Regions from separate parts of the Nonomuraea sp. NPDC049784 genome, predicted to be linked through region 1. Evidence: predicted binding sites of a transcription regulator. Region 1 holds the regulator's gene; the other holds the start of a gene.

Region 1 (9,606 bases):
GGCGCGCTCCTGGAGCCGGCGAGGCAGGGGCCGTGGGCGCGGGGGCAGTGGTTCTGGCAGGAGGGACGGGGGTCGTGGCGTGTGGGGGTGGGGATGTCGACATGGTGTCCAGGAGGCGGCGTTGGACGGTGGGGTCGAGTTGGGCGTCGCCGCGCATCACCGTGGCGACGGCTCTGGCGATGTCGTCGGAGTCCGCGTCCTTGGTGAGGAAGCCGCGCGCACCGGCCTTCAACGCGGCGAAGACGGACTCGTCATCGGAGAACGTGGTGAGCACGACGACCTGCGTGTCCGGGTACGCCGAGCGGATGCGCCCGGTGGCCTCGACGCCGTCCATGCGAGGCATGCGCAGGTCCATGAGCACCACGTCCGGCCGCTGCTCCTCGACGAGCCGGAGCGCCGCCTCGCCATCGCCCGCCGCACCGACGACCTCGATCTCGGGCAGCAGACCGAGCAGCAGCACCAGGCCCTCACGCACCACGGCCTGGTCGTCGACCACGATCACCTTGGTCATGGGGACGCCTCCGGGCCTCTCCTGCCGTCATGGCCGCCGACGCCAAGGGGAGGAGTGGCCCTGGTGGACGGAGAGGGTTCAGGGGGAGCGGTTGAGGTCATGACGGTACCTTCAGGTGGACCAGGAAGCCGCCGTCGTGTTCGCCTGCGGACAGCGTTCCGCCCAGTAGTTCAGCGCGTTCGCGCATGCCCACGAGGCCGTAGCCGCCCCCGGGGGAGCCCTTCTCCGTGGAGGCCGGGTTGGTGACGCGCAGTTCGCACCAGGGCCGGCCGAACTCGAGCTCGACCGTGGCCGGGCTGCCGGGGGCGTGGCGGCGTACGTTCGTGAGGGCTTCCTGGGCGGTGCGGACCAGGGCGAGCTCTGTTTCCGGCGGGAGGCGGTGCTGAGAGCCTGAGATGCGCAGCGTGCAGGCCTGGTGCGTGGTGCTCTCGAAGTCCTGCGCGAGCGTGCTCAGTGCAGCGGGGAGTGCGGGGGGATCCTCGCGTAGTGCCGCCACCGCTCGCCTGGCCTCCTCGAGCCCGGACTTGGCCAGGTCGCGGGCGTGGGTGACCCGTTCGAGCGCCTCGGCGGTCCGCTCCGCGCGCAGCAGCAGCTTGGCGCCCTCCAGGTGGACGAGCTGGGCCGAAAGGGAGTGGGCGAGGATGTCGTGGATCTCCCTGGCGATCCTGGCCCGTTCCGCGAGTACGGCTTCTCGCGCCTGGGCGGCTCTGGTGGCCTTGCGCTGTTTGGCCGCGTACGAAATCAGGAAGATCAGGCAGGTGCTGAGGATGAGGGGGAGGTCCTGGGAAGGTTTGCCGGCGATCTCGCCTGCCACGATCGCCCCCACGACGGCCAGCACACCGATGGGCAGCGCCTGGCGCAGGGAGAAGCGGGTCACGGCCAGGCTGACGCAGATGAGCAGGGCCGCGATGGCCGGGCCGCCTTGGGTCAGGGCGTTGAGGGCGAGGGAGAGGATTACGGCCAGGCCGAGGGCGATCAGGGCGACGGGCACGCCGAAGACGAGGAGGGGGCGCCGTGCCTCTGGTGGCGATGGGTTTCCGGCGTGCTGTGCACGCGGCGGTTCGTCGCCGGGCTGCTGGGCCGTCAGCGGTCGTTGGTTCCCGCGGGGATGTGCCTCCTGCGGAGGGTGGTCGCTGGGGTGGTGTGATTCGCGAGTGCGTTGGTTGGCGAGGGCTGACCCTGCCGGCGCGGGGTGGATGTGCCGTTGGTCATGGCCGGCCGCTTCGAGGCGACTCGCGGGGCGACGTGACCGCGGCGCCTTCCACAGAGGGAGGCTGCGGAGGCGCGACTGGATCCGCAGCGGGAGGGAGGGCTGTTGCTGAGGGGTGGTGAGCCAATCGGCCGGCCGCCGCGTCTCCCGGTTCGGGGGGCGGCGGATCGACAGGAGCAGGACGGTCAGCAGTGCGAGGGCCAGGGCAACGGTCATGAGGGTGATCGCCAGGGAGGTGCCGGTCAGGCCGGGCGCGGGGGTCGCTCTCATCTGGGCCACGACCAGCAGCACGATCGTCCCCAGCCGCAACGCGGTGGGGACGATTTCGGAGGGCGCACGCATCACCTCACGACGGTATCGGGTTGCCTGCCCGTGCCGGTAAGGGCGCGTCCCCTGCGGGCGACGAGGTACGCCTGAGCGCCGATGGTGAGCCCGACGAACAGCAGGACCCCGCTGGGGGAGGAGGTGAGGCCGAGGGCCTGACCGGCGAAGTAGAGGCCGACGCGGGTCGCGATCGAGGCCAGCCACGCCAGGAGGGTCCAGCCCGTGGCCCTCGACCAGGCGATGCCGGAGTCGTCCAGCCACACCCGTACGGTCGCCGCGCGCCACACACCGAGTGCGACGGCGACGACGGCCTCCACCACGAGCAGCCCAAGGCTGAGCGCGAGGTGACGGCCGTCGATGAGCCCGCCCGTGACGACGCCGACGACGATCATGACGGCGGCGGTGTAGAGGATGCCTCGCTTGGCCGTGGGGCGGGTTTTCATCTGGCGATAGACGACGAAGATCACGGCGAAGAGGACGACGAGGGACATTGGCATGTAATCCACGGGATTGACCGTAGGGATGAGAGGGGCGTAGAGGATCGGCCTGTGGGTTGAGAGCGAGGATCTCCACCCTGGGGTGGAGGCCGAGGTGAGGTGGAATTGGTTGGCCACGTGGAGGGGGCACGGGTTACCGTCCGAACATGCGCGTTCTCTCCGTAAATGTGGGCACAACGGTCGAGGCAGAGTGGGCGGGGAAGCTCGGGCGTACCGCTATCGACAAGCAGCGGGTCACGCACCGGGTGGAGGTGCTGGCCAACGGGCTCGCCGGTGACGAGCGGGCCGACAAGGAGCACCACGGCTCGCTCGATCACGCCGTCTACTCGTACGCCAGGGAGGACTACGACTGGTGGGAACGCGAGCTCGGGCGGGAGCTGCGTGACGGGCGGTTCGGGGAGAACCTCACCACGTCCGGCCTCGACGTCACCGGCGCCTTGATCGGTGAGCGGTGGCGGGTGGGCAGCGCCGTGCTGGAGGTGAGCGGGCCCCGGATTCCGTGCGTGGTGTTCCGCAACTGGATGGACGAGCCCGGATGGGTCAAGCGGTTCACGGAGGCGGGGCGGCCCGGGGCGTACCTGCGGGTGCTCGAGCTCGGTGAGCTGGGCACGGGGGACTCGGTGGAGATCGTCTCGCGGCCTGAGGCCGGAATCACGGTGGGCGACTGGTTCCGTGCCCGCCACGGGGACGCGGACGCGCTCCGCCGCATTCTGGCGGTTCCCGGGCATGATCCCGAGTGGGATCGCATGGCTGAGCGGGTGCTCGGCGACGTGCCGTCCTGAGCCTCCTTACGACGGGACTGGGCGATGTGTGGTGCTGGGGTCGTCTTGTGGTGGGGCTCGGCGACATGCCGTCCTGAGTCGCCTTGTGGCAGGGATCGGCGACGTGCCCTGCTGGGGCGCCGTGCGTGTTGCGCCGGGGCTGGACGGCGGGCGTCTCCGGGGGTGTGCTCATGGGACACCGCCGTCAACGATCCGCGCCACCTCCTCCGGGCTGGAGATCCCCGCGCCCACGATGCCGATGCCCGCCATGTGGGGACTCCTTTCGGCTGGTTCGGCATCAGTGGATACCTCGGGGGTTGCAGTTCGATAGCACTCCCGAGTACCCGGCAGACTGGAAGCGTGCCATCCACCCTGCCTGACGGCGATCCCGCGCCCACCTCGGGCGAGCTGCCCGACACCGCCCTGAGGGGCCTCGGCGAGCGTCCGTTCGGCTTCTACGTGCACGTGCCGTTCTGCGTGACCCGCTGCGGCTACTGCGACTTCAACACCTACACCGCCGCCGAGCTGGGCCCGGGCGCCTCGCAGCGGGACTACGCGGACACGGTCGTCGAGGAGATTCGCCTCGCGCGCCGCGTCCTGGGGGCGGCCGGCCTGCCGGTGGAGACGGTGTTCTTCGGCGGCGGCACGCCCACGCTGCTGCCTCCGGAAGACCTGGCCAGGATCCTGGCCGCGATCGACTCGGAGTTCGGGCTGCGGCCGGGGGCCGAGGTGACCACCGAGGCCAACCCCGAGTCCGTCGACCCCGCCTACCTCGACAAGCTCCGCCAGGGCGGCTTCAACCGGGTCAGTTTCGGCATGCAGAGCGCACGCGAGCACGTGCTCCACGTGCTCGACCGCCGGCACACCCCGGGCAGGGCGGCGACGGCCGTGAAGGAGGCGAAAGAGGCCGGGTTCGAGCACGTCAACCTCGACCTCATCTACAGCACGCCGGGCGAGTCCGACGACGACTGGCGGGCCTCGCTGGCCGCCGCGATCGAGGCCGGGCCCGACCACGTGTCGGCGTACTCGCTGATCGTCGAGGAGGGCACCAGGCTGGCGGCCAGGATCAGGCGCGGCGAGCTGCCCATGCCCGACGACGACGTGGCCGCCGACCGCTACCAGATCGCCGACGAGCTGCTGTCGCAGGCCGGGTTCAGCTGGTACGAGGTGTCCAACTGGGCCACGTCCGAGCAGGCGCGCTGCCGCCACAACCTGCTCTACTGGACTGGCGGCGACTGGTGGGCCGCCGGGCCCGGCGCCCACAGCCACGTCGGCGGCACCCGCTGGTGGAACGTCAAGCACCCGGCCGCCTACGCCCAGCGCCTGGCCGCCGGCGCCTCGCCCGCGCACGCGCGCGAGGTGCTCGGCGACGACGACCGGGCGGCCGAGCGGCTGATGCTGGAGCTACGGCTGTCGTCCGGCTACCCGCTGAGCGAGGTGGCGCCCGCCGCGCGCCCGGCCGTGGCGAGCGCCCTGGCACGCGGGCTGCTGGAGCCCGGACCGTTCAGGTCCGGGCTGATGGTGCTCACGCTCCAGGGCCGGCTGCTGGCCGACGCCCTCGTCAGGGATCTGCTGGTCTAGGTGATCATGCGGATGGAGAACGGGTAGCGATACCTCTCGCCCCGGTTGGTGGCCATGGCGGCCTGGATGTGGAAGATCAGGGACAGGATCCAGACGACCGGCAGCAGGAGCAGGCCGATGAAGACGACCACCAGGATGCCCGCCACGATGTAGCCGATGAACATCGTGATCTGGAAGTTGAGCGCCTCCGCCGCCTGATCCCTGACGTAGGGGGACTCGTCCTTCTTCATCAGGTAGATGATCAGCGGGCCGACCCAGGAGACCAGCAGGCCGAGCAGGTGCGCGAGCATCGCCATGGTGGTGTCGTCGGTGCCCGGGCGGGGGCCGAACCTGCCGGGGACGTACGGCTCTCCCAGATGCGGGGCGTACCCGTAGCCGGGCTGCTGCGGCGGGGGGCCGTAGCCCGGCGGGGGAGGGCCGTAGCTCGGGGGTTGCTGCCCGTAACCAGCCTGCCCGTAACCAGGCTGCCCGTAGCCCGGTTGGCCGTAGCCCGGTTGGCCGTACCCGGGCTGGCCGTACCCGGGCTGGCCGTACCCAGGCTCGGAGCCGGGCTGCTGTCCGTAGCTCGACGGCTGGGGGCCGGAGCCCTGGCTGGGAGGGATGTCCGATGGTGGGACGAAGCGGGTGGCGTCGTCGTCCGGCGCCGGCTGCGGGGGGTCCTGGCTCATGATGCCTCCGTAACGAAGTCGATCAGTTCCTCGACCCGGCCGAGCAGTTCCGGCTCCAGGTCTGTGTACGTGGAGACGGCGCCGAGGATCCGCCGCCACGCCTCCGCGGGCTCCATGCGCCAGCCCAGGGCGGCGATCACGCCCTCTTTCCACGGCACTCCGCGCGGCACGGCGGGCCAGGCGGGAATGCGCAGCACGGACGGCTTGACCGCCTGCCAGATGTCGATGAACGGATGCCCCACGACGAGCACGTCCGGCGAGGTGATCTCGGCCGCGATCCTGCTCTCCTTGGACCCGGGCACGAGATGGTCCACCAGCACCCCCAGCCGGCGCCCCGGCTCAGGGCCGAACTCCGCCACGACGGCCGGCAGGTCGTCCACGCCCTCCAGGTATTCGACCACGACCCCCTCGACCCGCAGGTCATGACCCCAGATCTTCTCGACCAGGGCGGCGTCGTGCACGCCCTCCACGTAGATCCGGCTCTCCCTGGCCACCCTCGCCCGCAGCCCCTCCACGGCGATCGAGCCGGACGCGCTGCGCCTGGAGCCCGTGGGGGCCGCCGTCGGGCGTACCAGCGTCACGGGCTTGCCCTCCAGCAGGAACGCGGCGGGCGCGAGCGGGAACAGCCGGCGCTTGCCGAACCGGTCTTCGAGCGTGACGGCCTCCTTGTCGCAGGCCACTATGGCGCCGCAGAAGCCGCTGTCGGCGTCCTCCACGACGAGGTCCAGCTCGGCGGGCACCTTCGGGATCTTGCCCTTCCCCGGCCGCCGCCAATTCCCCGCCAGCACATCGCCCTCGTACACACGGGGACCGTAGCAAATCACCCGCCGACTGCAAGGCGCTTCCGCGCGCCGTTACGGCGTACCAGCACGACGACGGTGCCGATGATGGCCACGAGCAGCCCCGCGCCGGGGATCAGGAGGAGCGCGGCCACCCCGCCGACGATGCCGCCCGCGGCCGAGGCCAGCTCACGGCCCACGCCGTAACGCACGTCGGCCTGCTCCTGGGTGGTGCAGGTCAGCTGGTAGTCGCCCTTGGACGGGGAGTTGATCACGAGGATCTGCTCCCAGGTGACGGCTCCGGACGTGACCCTCTGCGAGCCCGTGGTCTTGGCGAGCCTGGCCTGGCCCGAGATCTGGCACTCGTAGTGGACGGCAGTGTCGCTGGAAAGGTAGATCGCGGGCTTGTTCGCCGGGTCGATCGGCAGCGTCACGCTTTCGCCGGATGCGAACGTCCTGGACGGGGCGATGTCGCTCACGCTGCTCACAAGGCCCGTGGAGAACACGACGACACCGACGATCGCGCACACGGCGAAGATCGCCCAGACGAGCCCGATCCACCAAAGACGCGGTTTGATGGCTTTCGAGTCGATTCGAGGGGGAAATTGGGGTTGTTGGCCGTATTGTCCGTACTGAGGAGGTGGGCCGTATTGGGGCGGCCGGCCGTACTGCGGTGGCGGGCCGTACTGCGGCGGAGGTCCGTACTGTGGCGGAGGCTGCCCGTAACCGGGCTGGGACCCGGGCTGGGGGCCGTAGCCAGGTTGGGAGCCGGGCTGCGGGCCGTACGGCGGAGGCGGGGAATTGTCGCTCATGTCGGCAAGTGTGGTACTTGCCCCTTGTAAGAAGCTAGGAGCCAGGTTGCGACCTGGTGTTATCGCACCTTGTGGGCGAGAGCCGTACACTTGGCACTCAGGAACACAGAGTGCTAGATGGTTGTGTTCCTCAGATGTCAGAGGCAGGAGGTGAGCACGTGCTCGACGATCGGAAGCTGGCGGTGCTCCGCGCCATTGTCGAAGACTACGTGTCCACCAACGAACCGGTGGGCTCCAAGGCGCTCGCCGAGCGCCACAATCTGAAGGTCTCCCCGGCGACGGTCAGAAACGACATGGCCGCGCTGGAGGAGGAGGGTTACATCACCCAGCCGCACACCAGCGCGGGCCGCGTGCCGACGGACAAGGGCTACCGCCTGTTCGTCGACCGGCTCTCGCAGGTCAAGCCCCTGTCGGGGGCCGAGCGCAGGGCCATTGAGACGTTCCTCGCGGGCGCGGTCGACCTGGACGACGTGGTCACCCGCACGGTCCGGCTGCTCGCGCAGCTGACCAGGCAGGTGGCGGTCGTGCAGTACCCGACGCTGACGCGTTCGACGGTCAGGCACGTCGAGCTGGTGCCGCTGAACGACCGGCGGGTCATGCTCGTGCTGATCACCAACACCGGCCGCGTCGAGCAGCGCGTGATCGAGCTGCCCGAGGTGGTGGAGGACACCCGCATCGCCCATCTGCGCGCGGTGCTCAACGCCTGCCTCGACGGCTGCGGCCTGAGCTCCGTGCCCGAGCTCGTCGCCGACCTGCCCGAGCGGCTGCCCGTCGAAGACCGGCCCGCGGTGGCCACGATCCTGTCGGTGCTGCTCGAGACGCTGGTCGAGCGGCACGACGAGAAGATCGTGTTCGCCGGCGCGGCCAACCTCGCGGGTGCCGACTTCACGACCGGTCTGCGCGACGTGCTCGAGGCGCTGGAGGAGCAGGTCGTGCTCATGCGGCTGCTGGGCGAGACAACCGCAGACACTCCGTCCGCGCTCACCGTGCGCATCGGCTCCGAAAACCCCTACCTGCGGGGCACATCCATCGTCGCGACCGGATACGGTTCTGGCGACAACCAACTGGCCCGGCTCGGCGTGCTGGGGCCGACGAGGATGGATTACCCCGTTACGATGGGCGCCGTGCGCGCGGTGGCACGCTACGTCAGCCAGATCCTGGCTGCATCATAAGAGGTCGATAAGTGGCAAACAGCGACTACTACGCCACCCTCGGGGTGCGCCGTGACGCCAGTCAGGACGAGATCAAGAAGGCGTACCGCCGCCTGGCCCGCGAGCTGCATCCGGACGTGAACCCCGATCCTGAGACCCAGGAGCGGTTCAAGGAGATCACGCAGGCCTACGAGGTGCTGTCCGACCCGAACAAGCGCCAGATGTACGATCTGGGTGGCGACCCCTTCGGCGGCGCGGGAGCAGGTGCGGCCGCCGGCGGCTTCGGGGCGGGCTTCCCCTTCAGCGACATCATGGACGCCTTCTTCGGCACCGCGGCCGGCACCCGGGGGCCGCGCTCGCGGGCCCGCAGGGGGCGCAACGCCACCATCCGGGTCGAGCTCGACCTGCGCGAGACGGCGTTCGGGACCACCCGCGAGCTGGTCGTCGACACGGCCGTGCTCTGCGAGGTCTGCCACGGGGCCGGCGCGGCGCCCGGCACGCATCCCGACACCTGCGACATGTGCAACGGGCGCGGCGAGATCTCCCAGGTCACCCGCTCGTTCCTGGGTCAGGTCATGACCTCGCGGCCGTGCCCGCAGTGCGGCGGGTTCGGCACCATCATCCGCCACCCCTGCCAGGAGTGCTCCGGCGACGGCCGGGTGCGCACCCGCCGTACGATCAAGGTCCGCATCCCCGCGGGCGTCGAGGACGGCACCCACATCCAGCTCGCCGGCGAGGGCGAGGTCGGCCCCGGTGGCGGCCCTCCCGGAGACCTGTTCCTGGAGATCGTCGAGCGGCCTCACGAGATCTTCGAGCGGCGCGGTGACGACCTCCACTGCACCGTGCAGCTCCCGATGACGGCCGCCGCGCTCGGCACCATCCTGGCGGTCGAGACGCTCGACGGCTCCGAGGAGGTCGATGTCCGCCCCGGCACGCAGGCGGGCCAGGTCATCACCATGTACGGGCGGGGCGTGCAGCGGCTCAACGAGTCGGGCCGCGGCGACCTGCTGATCCACGTCAACGTCGAGACCCCGACCCGGCTCGACCCCCCACAGGAGGAGCTGCTGCGCGAGCTGGCCAAGCAGCGGGGCGAGGAGCGGCCGCCGGGCAAGTTCGCCCCCGGCCAGCAGGGCTTCTTCTCCCGGCTGCGCGACGCCTTCAACGGCAGGTGACGTGACCGTCCCGGTGTTCCTGTCCCAGGAGCTGGACGGGCCCGAGCTGACGCTCGCCGGCCCCGAGGGGCGGCACGCGGCCTCCGTGCGGCGCCTGCGGGCCGGCGAGCGGGTCGATCTGACGGACGGCGCCGGTACGG
Region 2 (9,606 bases), on a different contig from region 1:
CCGAGATGAGCCGCACGCCCGAAACCCCGCCGTACGAACCCGGCATGCTCAACACGCCCGAATAGCCGCCAGGCACGGGTCTCGCCAGTCGGCTCGTCGCTCTCTACCCGGCCGCCTTCCGCGAGCGCTGGGGTCCGACTTGGAGGTCGAGATCCGGGCCGCGGGCATCCGGCCGTGGCCGAGCCTGGCCGCAGGCGTCGCCGACATGTGGCTGCACCCGCGACGCTCCCGCGTACCTGGCCGGTCAGCGTGGTGGGGCGCGTACCAGTGGCCGTGACCAGCTCAGAGACGGTACGGGCCAGGTTGGCCAGGGCGTTGATATCTGAGGCGGCCAGTTCCGCACAGGGCTTCGGACCCCGCAAAAGCCGCACGGCCCGCACCCCTGAGGGTGCGGGCCGTGACGAGAGAAGGGGGACGGGTCAGTGGCCGTGGCCGTGACCGTGACCCTGGCCGGCGGCCGGGGCCTCCTCCTCAGGCTTTTCGACGACGAGCGCCTCAGTCGTGAGCAGCATGCCCGCGATCGACGCCGCGTTCTGCACCGCGGAGCGCGTGACCTTCACCGGGTCGATGACACCCTGCGCGATCAGGTCGCCGTACTCGCCGGTCGCGGCGTTGAAGCCGTGGCCGGCCTCCAGCTCGGCGACCTTGTGCGTCACCACGTAGCCCTCGCGACCGGCGTTCTCGGCGATCCAGCGGGCCGGCTCGACCAGCGCGCGGCGGACGACGCCGACACCCGTGGCCTCGTCGCCCGACAGGCCGAGGTCGTCGAGAACCTTGGAGACGTGGATCAGCGCGGAACCACCGCCGGAGACGATGCCCTCCTCGATCGCGGCGCGCGTCGCGGAGATCGCGTCCTCGAGGCGGTGCTTCTTCTCCTTCAGCTCCACCTCGGTGGCGGCGCCGACACGCAGCACGCACACACCGCCGGCGAGCTTGGCCAGGCGCTCCTGCAGCTTCTCGCGGTCCCAGTCGGAGTCGGACTGCTCGATCGCGAGCCTGATCTCCTTGACGCGGTCCTCGATGGCCGCCTGGTCACCGGCGCCGTCGACGATGGTGGTGTTGTCCTTCGTGACGACGACGCGGCGGGCCTGGCCGAGCACCTCGAGACCGACGTGCTCCAGCTTGAGGCCGACCTCCTCGCTGACGACCTGGCCGCCGGTGAGGATGGCGATGTCCTGCAGCATCGCCTTGCGGCGGTCGCCGAAGCCCGGGGCCTTGACGGCCACGGAGGTGAACGTGCCGCGGATCTTGTTCGTCACCAGGACGGCCAGGGCCTCGCCCTCGACGTCCTCGGCCACCACGAGCAGCGGCTTCTTCGTCTGGGCGATCTTCTCCAGCAGCGGCAGGAAGTCCGCGATGGAGGAGATCTTGCCCTGGGTGAGCAGGATGTAGGCGTCCTCGAGGACGGACTCCATCCGCTCGGGGTCGGTCACCATGTACTGGGAGACGTAGCCCTTGTCGAACTGCATGCCCTCGGTGAACTCGAGCTCCATGCCCATGGCGTTGGACTCTTCGACGGTGAGCACACCGTCCTTGCCCACCTTGTCGAACGCCTCGGCGATCAGGTCGCCGATCTGCGCGTCCTGAGCGGAGATCGTGGCGACGTTCGCGATCTCCTTCCTGTCCTCGACCGGACGGGCGCTGGCGAGCAGCCTGTCGCTGATCTCCTTGGCGGCCTTGTCGATGCCGCGCTTGAGCGACAGCGGCGAGGCGCCGGCGGCCACGTTGCGCAGGCCCTCGCGGACCATGGCCTGGGCCAGGACGGTCGCGGTGGTGGTGCCGTCGCCCGCGATGTCGTTGGTCTTGGTGGCAACTTCCTTGGCGAGCTGGGCGCCGAGGTTCTCGTAGCGCTCCTCCAGCTCGATCTCACGAGCGATGGTCACACCGTCGTTCGTGATCGTCGGCGCACCGAACTTCTTGTCGATGACGACGTTGCGGCCACGCGGGCCGAGGGTTACCTTCACGGCGTCCGCGAGGGCGTTCACACCGCGCTCGAGCGCGCGGCGGGCGTCCTCGTCGAACTCCAGGATCTTCGCCATTGCTGAAAGTCCTCTCCTAGCGTCGAAAGCCCCGGCCGCCCTCAAGAGCGCCCGGGGCCCGACACACCGGCTTACTTCTCGATGATCGCGAGAACGTCGCGGGCGGAGAGCACGAGGTACTCCTCGCCGCCGTACTTGACCTCGGTGCCGCCGTACTTGCTGTAGAGGACGATGTCGCCCTCAGAGACGTCGAGCGGAATCCGCTTGTCGCCGTCCTCGTCCCAGTTGCCCGGACCCACCGCGAGGACCCTGCCCTCTTGCGGCTTCTCCTTCGCGGTGTCTGGGATGACCAGGCCGGATGCGGTTGTCTGCTCGGCCTCAAGCGGCTGAACCACAATGCGGTCGCCGAGCGGCTTAACGGGAACCTTAGTGGCGGTCGTCACGATCGGACCTCCCCTTCAGATTTGAATGATCTAGAAGAGGCGACCAGCTGGGCCTGCCGTCGCGGGTGTCAGACCTGCCTCGTCGCACGTTGGCACTCTCAAGGGGAGAGTGCCAACAGGAAACATATGCAAGAGGGGCTTGACAGTCAACACGAACGCGTCTGCTGAGAGCGATAAGCACCCCAACTGTGCCCGTTCCACACTACGTCGACGGTCCGACTCGCTCGGGCGTGGCGCTAACGTCGGGTGATGTGGACCTCGACGCCTTCAACGAGCTGCTGACCCCGCGCGGACAGCGAGCCCTCGCGGAGGCCGGGGAGCTGGTGGGCGCGGATCCGGTCGCGGCCGCCACGAAGCTGCGCAAGACGTACGACGCGGCCCTCACCTCCGCCGCGCTGACCCAGGCCGGGCTGAGGGAGCGCGCCAGGGCCAAGTTCGGCGAGGACGCCGAGCGTATGTACTTCACGCCGCACGGCCTGGAGCAGTCCACCCGGGCAGAGGTCGCCGAGCACCGCGCCCGCCGTCTGGCCCGATCATGGCCGAATCCGCCCCGCGTGGTCGACGCCTGTTGCGGCATCGGCGGCGACTTCCTCGCGCTGGCCCGCGCCGGCTCCACCGTGACCGCCGTGGACACCGACCCGCTGACCGCCGCCGTAGCCAGGGCCAACGCTGAGGCGCTCGGGCTGGGCGGCGGAGTGACGGTGTCCGTGACGGACGCGGCCGACGTCCGGCCGGAGGCGTACGACGTGCTGTTCGCCGACCCGGCCAGGCGGACGAGCAGAGGCAGGACATTCGACCCCATGGCCTACTCCCCGCCCTGGCCGGTGGTGCTCGACCTGATCTCGAGGGCCGCCCGCGCATGCGTCAAGGTCGCCCCGGGCATCCCGTACGAGTTCATCCCGGGCGGCGCCGAGGCCGAGTGGGTCTCGTACAAGGGCGAGGTCAAGGAGGCCGCGCTCTGGACCGGCCTCCCTGGGGCCGAGCGGCGCGCCACCCTGCTGCCCGGCGGGCACACGCTGACCGCCACAGGAGCCGAGGCCCCGGTCGGCCCCGTCGGCAGGTACGTCTACGAGCCGGACGGCGCGGCCATCCGGGCACACCTCGTGGGTGAGGTGTCCGAAATGGTGAACGGACGCCTGCTCGACCCGATGATCGCCTACATCACCGGCGACAATCCGATCGACACCCCATGGGCAACCAGATACGAAATAACAGACGTTCTTCCATTTTCGCTGAAAAAGCTGCGCGCGCTACTCCGTGAGCGGCGAATCGGCAATGTCACCATCAAGAAGCGTGGCTCTGCTGTCGACATCGAACGCCTCCGGTCAGACCTCCGACTAAATGGCGAAAAATCCGCGGTAATCATCCTTACCAGGATCATCGATAAGCCATCAGTCATCATCTGCGACACCGCCCTACCTGCATGAACCCTGACATTCTTCCGTTAACGACGATCTTTCAATTCGCCGCTGACGGACCTTGATCGAAAGACTAAGGTGGGCGGGCGGGAGTGCTCCCCCTGACGCGGTTAACCGCGTTCTCGCTCTTTCAATCTGCAAATCGGACCTATCCCCACCGCTGCGCGGCAGACCGTCGGCGAGCCAAAGGAGCTTTCGGTGGACCATTCCAACCACACCACCCTTCTCCAGGCAGGAGGCCAATCCGGCATCTCCGAGAGGATGCGGGATCTGCTCGCGCGTGCCGCACAGGATCACGTGTACGAGCAGCGCACACAGGGGGCAGTACTAGACGAGATCCGCCAGCGGCTCGAAGGCATGGAATGGCTCCTGCGCGAGGTGCGCGAGCGCGAGCTCGGCGGCCTCAGCGGCACGCTGCACGCGGTCAGCGGGCGGCTCGACGACATCGCCGCCAAGCCCCCGATGTGGGCGGAGGGGCTGGCCCAGCACGTCGAGGCGGTGCGCGACCACGTGGACGCCGTCGGGGAGAAGGTGGGCCACGTGGACGTCCACCTCGGCCCCGTGGCCGAGCTGCCGAGCCTGTGGGCCGACCTGGGCACGGTGGGCGAGAGTGTGGACGAAGCCCTCAACCGCCTGCAATCGGTGCTCGACTCCACCGATGGCATCACGAGGGGAATGTCCGACTTCGCCACCAAGCTGGCCACCCTCAACACCAGCATGGAGGCCGCGGCGAGCCGCTTCACCAGGCTCGACAAGTCGATGGCCGAGCTGACCACCCGTACTGATCGGGTCGAGGTCGTGGTCACCGACATGTCAGAGCACCTGACGGCCCGGCTGAGCGAGCAGGACCAGCATCTGGCCACACGCCTGGACGAAACCGACGAGCGCCTGAGCACGAGGCTCGACGCAACGGACCAGCGCCTGAGCGCGAGACTGGGCGAGACCGACCAGCGCCTGACCAAGAGACTCGACCAGACCGACCAGCGGCTCACCATCCGGATGGACGAGACCGACCAGCGCCTGGCCACCAGCCTTGTCGAGGCGGACGAGCGGCTCGCCAGCCGCCTCAAGGAGTCCGACGACCAGCTCTCCTGCCTCCTGTCCGACGTCGAGCTCCGGCTCACCACCAGGCTCGACGAGGCCGACCAGCACCTCGCCGTCCAGCTCGGAGAGAGCGAGCAGCGCCTCAGCGCCAGGCTCAGCGGCGTGGACGCCCGGCTCGACCGGGTGGAGGGCAAGCTCACGGGCCTCGACTCCAGGCTCACCGGGTTCGACAGCCGGCTGGAGTCTGCCGACGAGTGCCTGGCCGACATCGACACCAGGCTCGACGGGCTCGACGGCAGGATGGGCGGCGTCGACAAGCGGCTCACGTCCGTGGACAGCCAGCTCAGCGGGGTCGACAAGCGGCTGGGCACGGTGGACGGCCACCTGGGCCGCCACGACGACAGGTTCGACGCTCTCGACGTACGCATCGACGCCCGCTTCACCGCGCTCGATGATCGCATGGTGACGAGCGACCAGCGGCTCAACGAGACGGCCACCCGCAACGAGGGCCGCTTCAACAAGCTCGACACCCAGATCGACGCCATCGACGAGCGCCTGATCGAGGCCGAGGAGCACCTGAGCAGCCGCTTCGACGGCATCGACACCCGCTTCAACGGGCTCGACACCCACATGAACGGCCTGGCCGCCCGCGCCGAGCAGACCGGCGCGCACCTGGAGTCCGTCGACGACCGCATCGAGGCCGTCAGTGAGCGCGTGGGCCGGCTCCCGGACGCTCTGGCCACTCAGGGCGAGCTGCTCCAGACGCACACGGGAGACCAGGCAGAACGCCTAGCCGCCGCCACGAACGTCCTCACAGAGCTCGTCACGTCCCGCCCCGACCGCGACCAGCTCGCCGAGACGGTCACCGGCATCGTCCAGCCTGCCGCCGACGACCTCACCAAGCGCCTGGGCGCCCTGGAGGAGACCATGCTGGCCCTGGCCGAGGCCCTGCTACGCCCGAGCCGAACCAAGGACTGAAGGGCCGTCGGACAGGACCGGGGGCGTAGGCAGCCCCCGTCCTGTGCGCGCCGGCCGTCCGCACGCGGATCCGGCAGGAAAACGGCAGAGCGAAGCGTGAGCTCGGGTGGACTCCCGTCTACCCGAGCGTGCGGGAGGGGCTCACACGTGGACTGTCGTGATCGGCAGCGACGAGTCGGCGGGGATCTCCAGGGTCGAAGGGGAGATCCCCGCCGTGACCAGGTTGGAGCCCAGGGCGGCGACCATGGCGCCGTTGTCGGTGCACAGCCCCGGGCGGGGCACCCGCAGGCGCACGCCGGCCGCGTCGCACCGCTCCTGGGCCAGCGCGCGCAGCCGCGAGTTGGCCGCCACGCCGCCCCCGATCAGCAGGTCGTGCACGTCGTACTTCCGGCACGCCTGCAGCGCCTTGCGGGTCAGCACGTCCACCACGGCCTCCTGGAACGAGGCGGCCACGTCGGGCACGTGGACGGACTGCCCTGACGCCTCGCGGGCCTCGACCCAGCGGGCCACGGCCGTCTTGAGCCCTGAGAAGGAGAAGTCCAGCGTGCCGTCGTCGAGCTTGCCGCGCGGGAACGCGATGGCCGTGCCCGAGCCGTCGCGGGCGGACCTGTCGATGTGCGGCCCGCCGGGGAACGGCAGCCCCAACACCCGTGCGACCTTGTCGAACGCCTCACCGGCCGCGTCGTCGACCGTCGAGCCGAGCGAGATCACGTCCTGGGCCACGTCGGGCACCAGCAGCAGCGACGAGTGGCCGCCCGACACCAGCAGGGCGATGCACGGCTTGGGCAGCGGCCCGTGCTCGAGCTGGTCGACGGCGACGTGAGCGGCCAGGTGGTTGACACCGTAGAGGGGGACGCCGAGGCCGAGCGCGTAGGACTTGGCCGCGGCCACCCCCACCAGCAGCGCGCCCGCCAGCCCGGGGCCCGCGGTGACGGCGATGGCGTCGATGTCGGAGAACTTCAGGCCCGCCTCGGCCAGCGCCGCCTCGACGGTCGGCGTCATGGCCTCCAGGTGGGCGCGAGAGGCCACCTCGGGCACCACGCCGCCGAAGCGCGCGTGCTCTTCCATGCTGGAGGCGATCGAGTTGGCCAGCAGGGTGTGGCCCCTGACGATGCCGATGCCGGTCTCGTCGCAGGAGGTCTCGATGCCCAGGACCAGGGGTGCGTCAGTCACCAAGCTTCCTTCTCATCATGATCGCGTCGGTGCCGTCGTCGTAGTAGCGGCGGCGGGTGCCGATCTCCTCGAACTCGTAATGCCGGTAAACCGCCTGCGCCTGCGGGTTGTCGGCGCGTACCTCCAGGAAGATCTCCCGCGCCCCCCTGCGCTGTGCCTCGGCCAGCAGCTCGGTCAGCATCGCGCCGCCGATGCCCGTGCCACGGTACTGCTCGAGCACCGCGATGGTCTGCACGTCGGCCTGGTCGGCCGCGGCGGCGAGCCCCGCGTACGCGACGATCTTGTCGTCCACGAGCACCACCACGTAGTGGCGCGAGCGCGGCACGTCGGCCAGCTCGCCACGCATCATGCCCTCGCTCCACGCGTCGAGCGGGAACGTGGCCTGCTCGATCGCCATGACCGCCGGCAGGTCGGCCTCGGTCATCTGCCTGATCTTCACGCCGTCACCCTCTTGGGCGCCCCGGGCACCACGGCGTCGGGCCTGCGCAGGTAGATCGGGCGCGGCGGGCCGAGCGGCGTGCCCTCGGAGAGGCGCTCGGCCGCCAGCGCGGCCAGGGCTCCCGCGTACGGGTACGGTGGCGCGTCGTTCGTCCCGAGGATCTCCGCGTAGAGCGCGGCGCCGGCTCCCACGACCGGCACTCCCTCCACCGGCACGTCGGCGGGCCGGTCGATGAAAGGCCCGTCGAGCCTGGTGCGCATATTGGAGTATCGCGCCCAGAACACCTCTTTGCGCCGCGCGTCGGTGGCCACCAGGAACGGCTCGGCCAGCCCGCTGCCGTAGGCGACCGCGTCGAGCGTGCACACGCCGTACGCGGGCACGCCCAGCGTGGTGGCGAGCCCCTGCGCGGTCATCAACCCCACGCGCAGCCCGGTGTAGGGGCCGGGGCCGCTGCCGGCCACGATGGCGCTCACGTCGCGCAGCGTCGCGCCCGCCTCGCTCACGACACGTTCGATGGTGGGCACGAGCAGCTCGCCGTGACGCCGGGCGTCGATCGTCGTGTGCTCGGCGAGCACCCGCTCGCCGTCGTGGAGCGCGGCGGTGACGGCGGGTGTCGCGGTATCAAAGGCCAGGACCAGCACGGCTGTCTAGCCTACCCGCCGAACAGGTCAGGCCCAGCCCGTATGCACTTATGCCCAGCCCGTACGGCGCTTGAGCCAGTCGAGCGCCACGACCCCCTGAGCCCGCTGGAACGCCCTGACCGTGGGCAGCCCCGGCGGGTCAGGCAGCCGCGCGTGCTCCACGAAGTATCCCGTGAGAGCGGCCACCATCGCGGTCACGGCGGGATCGGGATCGGTGAATAGCTCGTGCGGCATCGGCCCGCCCTGCATGCCGATCGACGGCAGCATGCACACCAGATCCACCCAGGGCGCGCCCACGCAGGCCCATGGCCAGTCCACGAGGTAGACGTGATCTCCGGCGAGCAGGATGTTGTCGGCCCGCAGGTCGCCGTGGACCAGCGTGTCGCCCGCCGCCTCGGCGGTCCAGCCGGACTCCAGCTCGGCGAGCTCCTCCAGGTGGCGCGCCACCCACGGGTCGAGCCCGTCGGCGCCCTCCTCCAGCAGGTTGCGCCAACCGTGGAAGGACGCGCCCAGGGTCTCTCCGATCGGCGGCAGATCGATCGGAGACGGGGTGAGCGCGGCCGACATCCGTTCGACGGCGTCGAGCACCAGGTCGAGCTGGTCACGCCGCCACGGCATCTCGGGGTGCTCCCCTTCGACGTCCTCGAAGACCAGCGTGACCCAGCCCTCCAGCTCGAACCCGGTCAGCAGCCTGGGGGCGGGAACCGACTCCGGCAGGGCCGCGGCGATCCTGAGCTCGTCGCGGTAGAGGCGGACGGAGTCGGGGTTCGGCTCGGGGCCGACGGCCTTGACGAAAGCGCGCCTGCCGTTCTCCGTGCGGAGCCGTACCGCGGCCGCCGGGGAGAAGCCTCCCGGCTGGGTGACCGCCTCGGCCACGCGCCCGCCCAGGAACTCCTCCACCGCCGTGCGCACCTGCGGGTGCACCTCGTGCCAGGGCACCCGTACGCCGGACGCGGGCGGATTCGTGTCTACGCTCATGCCTCTATGGTCTCGGGGGGTGCAAGCCGTTTTCAGGCTTTGGAGGCGTACACGATGATGTTGTCCACATACTCGCCCTTGGCGTAGTCGAACTTGCCGCCGCACGTGACCAGCTTGAGCCCGTCATCGACGTACACGCGTCTGCTGGGGAAGCTGTCCTTGTGGACCTGCTCGATCGAGTCGACCTTGAAGCTCACGACCTTGCCGTCACTGCGCTCGACCTTGACGGTCTCGCCCTTGCGTAACTGCCTGAGCCGGTAGAACACGGCGGGGGCCGTCTTGGTGTCGACATGGCCGATGATCACCGAGGCGCCCTTCTCGCCTGGCACGGCGCTGCCGGAGTACCACCCGGCCACCTTCGGCTTCTCGTACGGCGGCAGCTCGACCTCGCCGTCCTTCGACAGCCCGAGCTTCATCAGCGGCGCCTCGAGGTCGATCGCGGGGATGTCGATGCTTTTGGGCACAACACCCGCGGTAGGGGTGGTGGTGGTCGTCTGCATGCTCTTGCCGAAC

The links. The regulator HrcA, encoded in region 1, represses chaperone genes, less so after heat shock. The targets are predictions, from matches to a motif close to TTGGCACTCTCNNNNNGAGAGTGCCAA.
Region 2: a site for HrcA is predicted at 2,512-2,538, ahead of groES (co-chaperone GroES). Genes of this name have one in related genera too.

What each region holds. Positions count from the first base shown of each region.
Region 1 is NZ_JBFAMX010000049.1:24,125-33,730, reverse strand. Features, by position in the region: gene AB0J09_RS14190 (response regulator transcription factor) at 1-511, opposite strand, end outside; gene AB0J09_RS14185 (sensor histidine kinase) at 609-2,063, opposite strand; gene AB0J09_RS14180 (hypothetical protein) at 2,063-2,551, opposite strand; gene AB0J09_RS14175 (MOSC domain-containing protein) at 2,689-3,324, shown strand; gene hemW (radical SAM family heme chaperone HemW) at 3,664-4,884, shown strand; gene AB0J09_RS14165 (DUF4870 domain-containing protein) at 4,881-5,552, opposite strand; gene AB0J09_RS14160 (DUF3097 domain-containing protein) at 5,549-6,355, opposite strand; gene AB0J09_RS14155 (hypothetical protein) at 6,373-7,143, opposite strand; gene hrcA (heat-inducible transcriptional repressor HrcA) at 7,302-8,315, shown strand; gene dnaJ (molecular chaperone DnaJ) at 8,327-9,466, shown strand; gene AB0J09_RS14140 (16S rRNA (uracil(1498)-N(3))-methyltransferase) at 9,468-9,606, shown strand, end outside.
Region 2 is NZ_JBFAMX010000015.1:113-9,718, reverse strand. Features, by position in the region: gene groL (chaperonin GroEL) at 420-2,039, opposite strand; gene groES (co-chaperone GroES) at 2,111-2,425, opposite strand; gene AB0J09_RS06420 (class I SAM-dependent methyltransferase) at 2,674-3,849, shown strand; gene AB0J09_RS06415 (hypothetical protein) at 4,039-5,862, shown strand; gene tsaD (tRNA (adenosine(37)-N6)-threonylcarbamoyltransferase complex transferase subunit TsaD) at 6,004-7,035, opposite strand; gene rimI (ribosomal protein S18-alanine N-acetyltransferase) at 7,028-7,459, opposite strand; gene tsaB (tRNA (adenosine(37)-N6)-threonylcarbamoyltransferase complex dimerization subunit type 1 TsaB) at 7,471-8,115, opposite strand; gene AB0J09_RS06395 (aminoglycoside phosphotransferase family protein) at 8,164-9,093, opposite strand; gene AB0J09_RS06390 (class F sortase) at 9,126-9,606, opposite strand, start outside.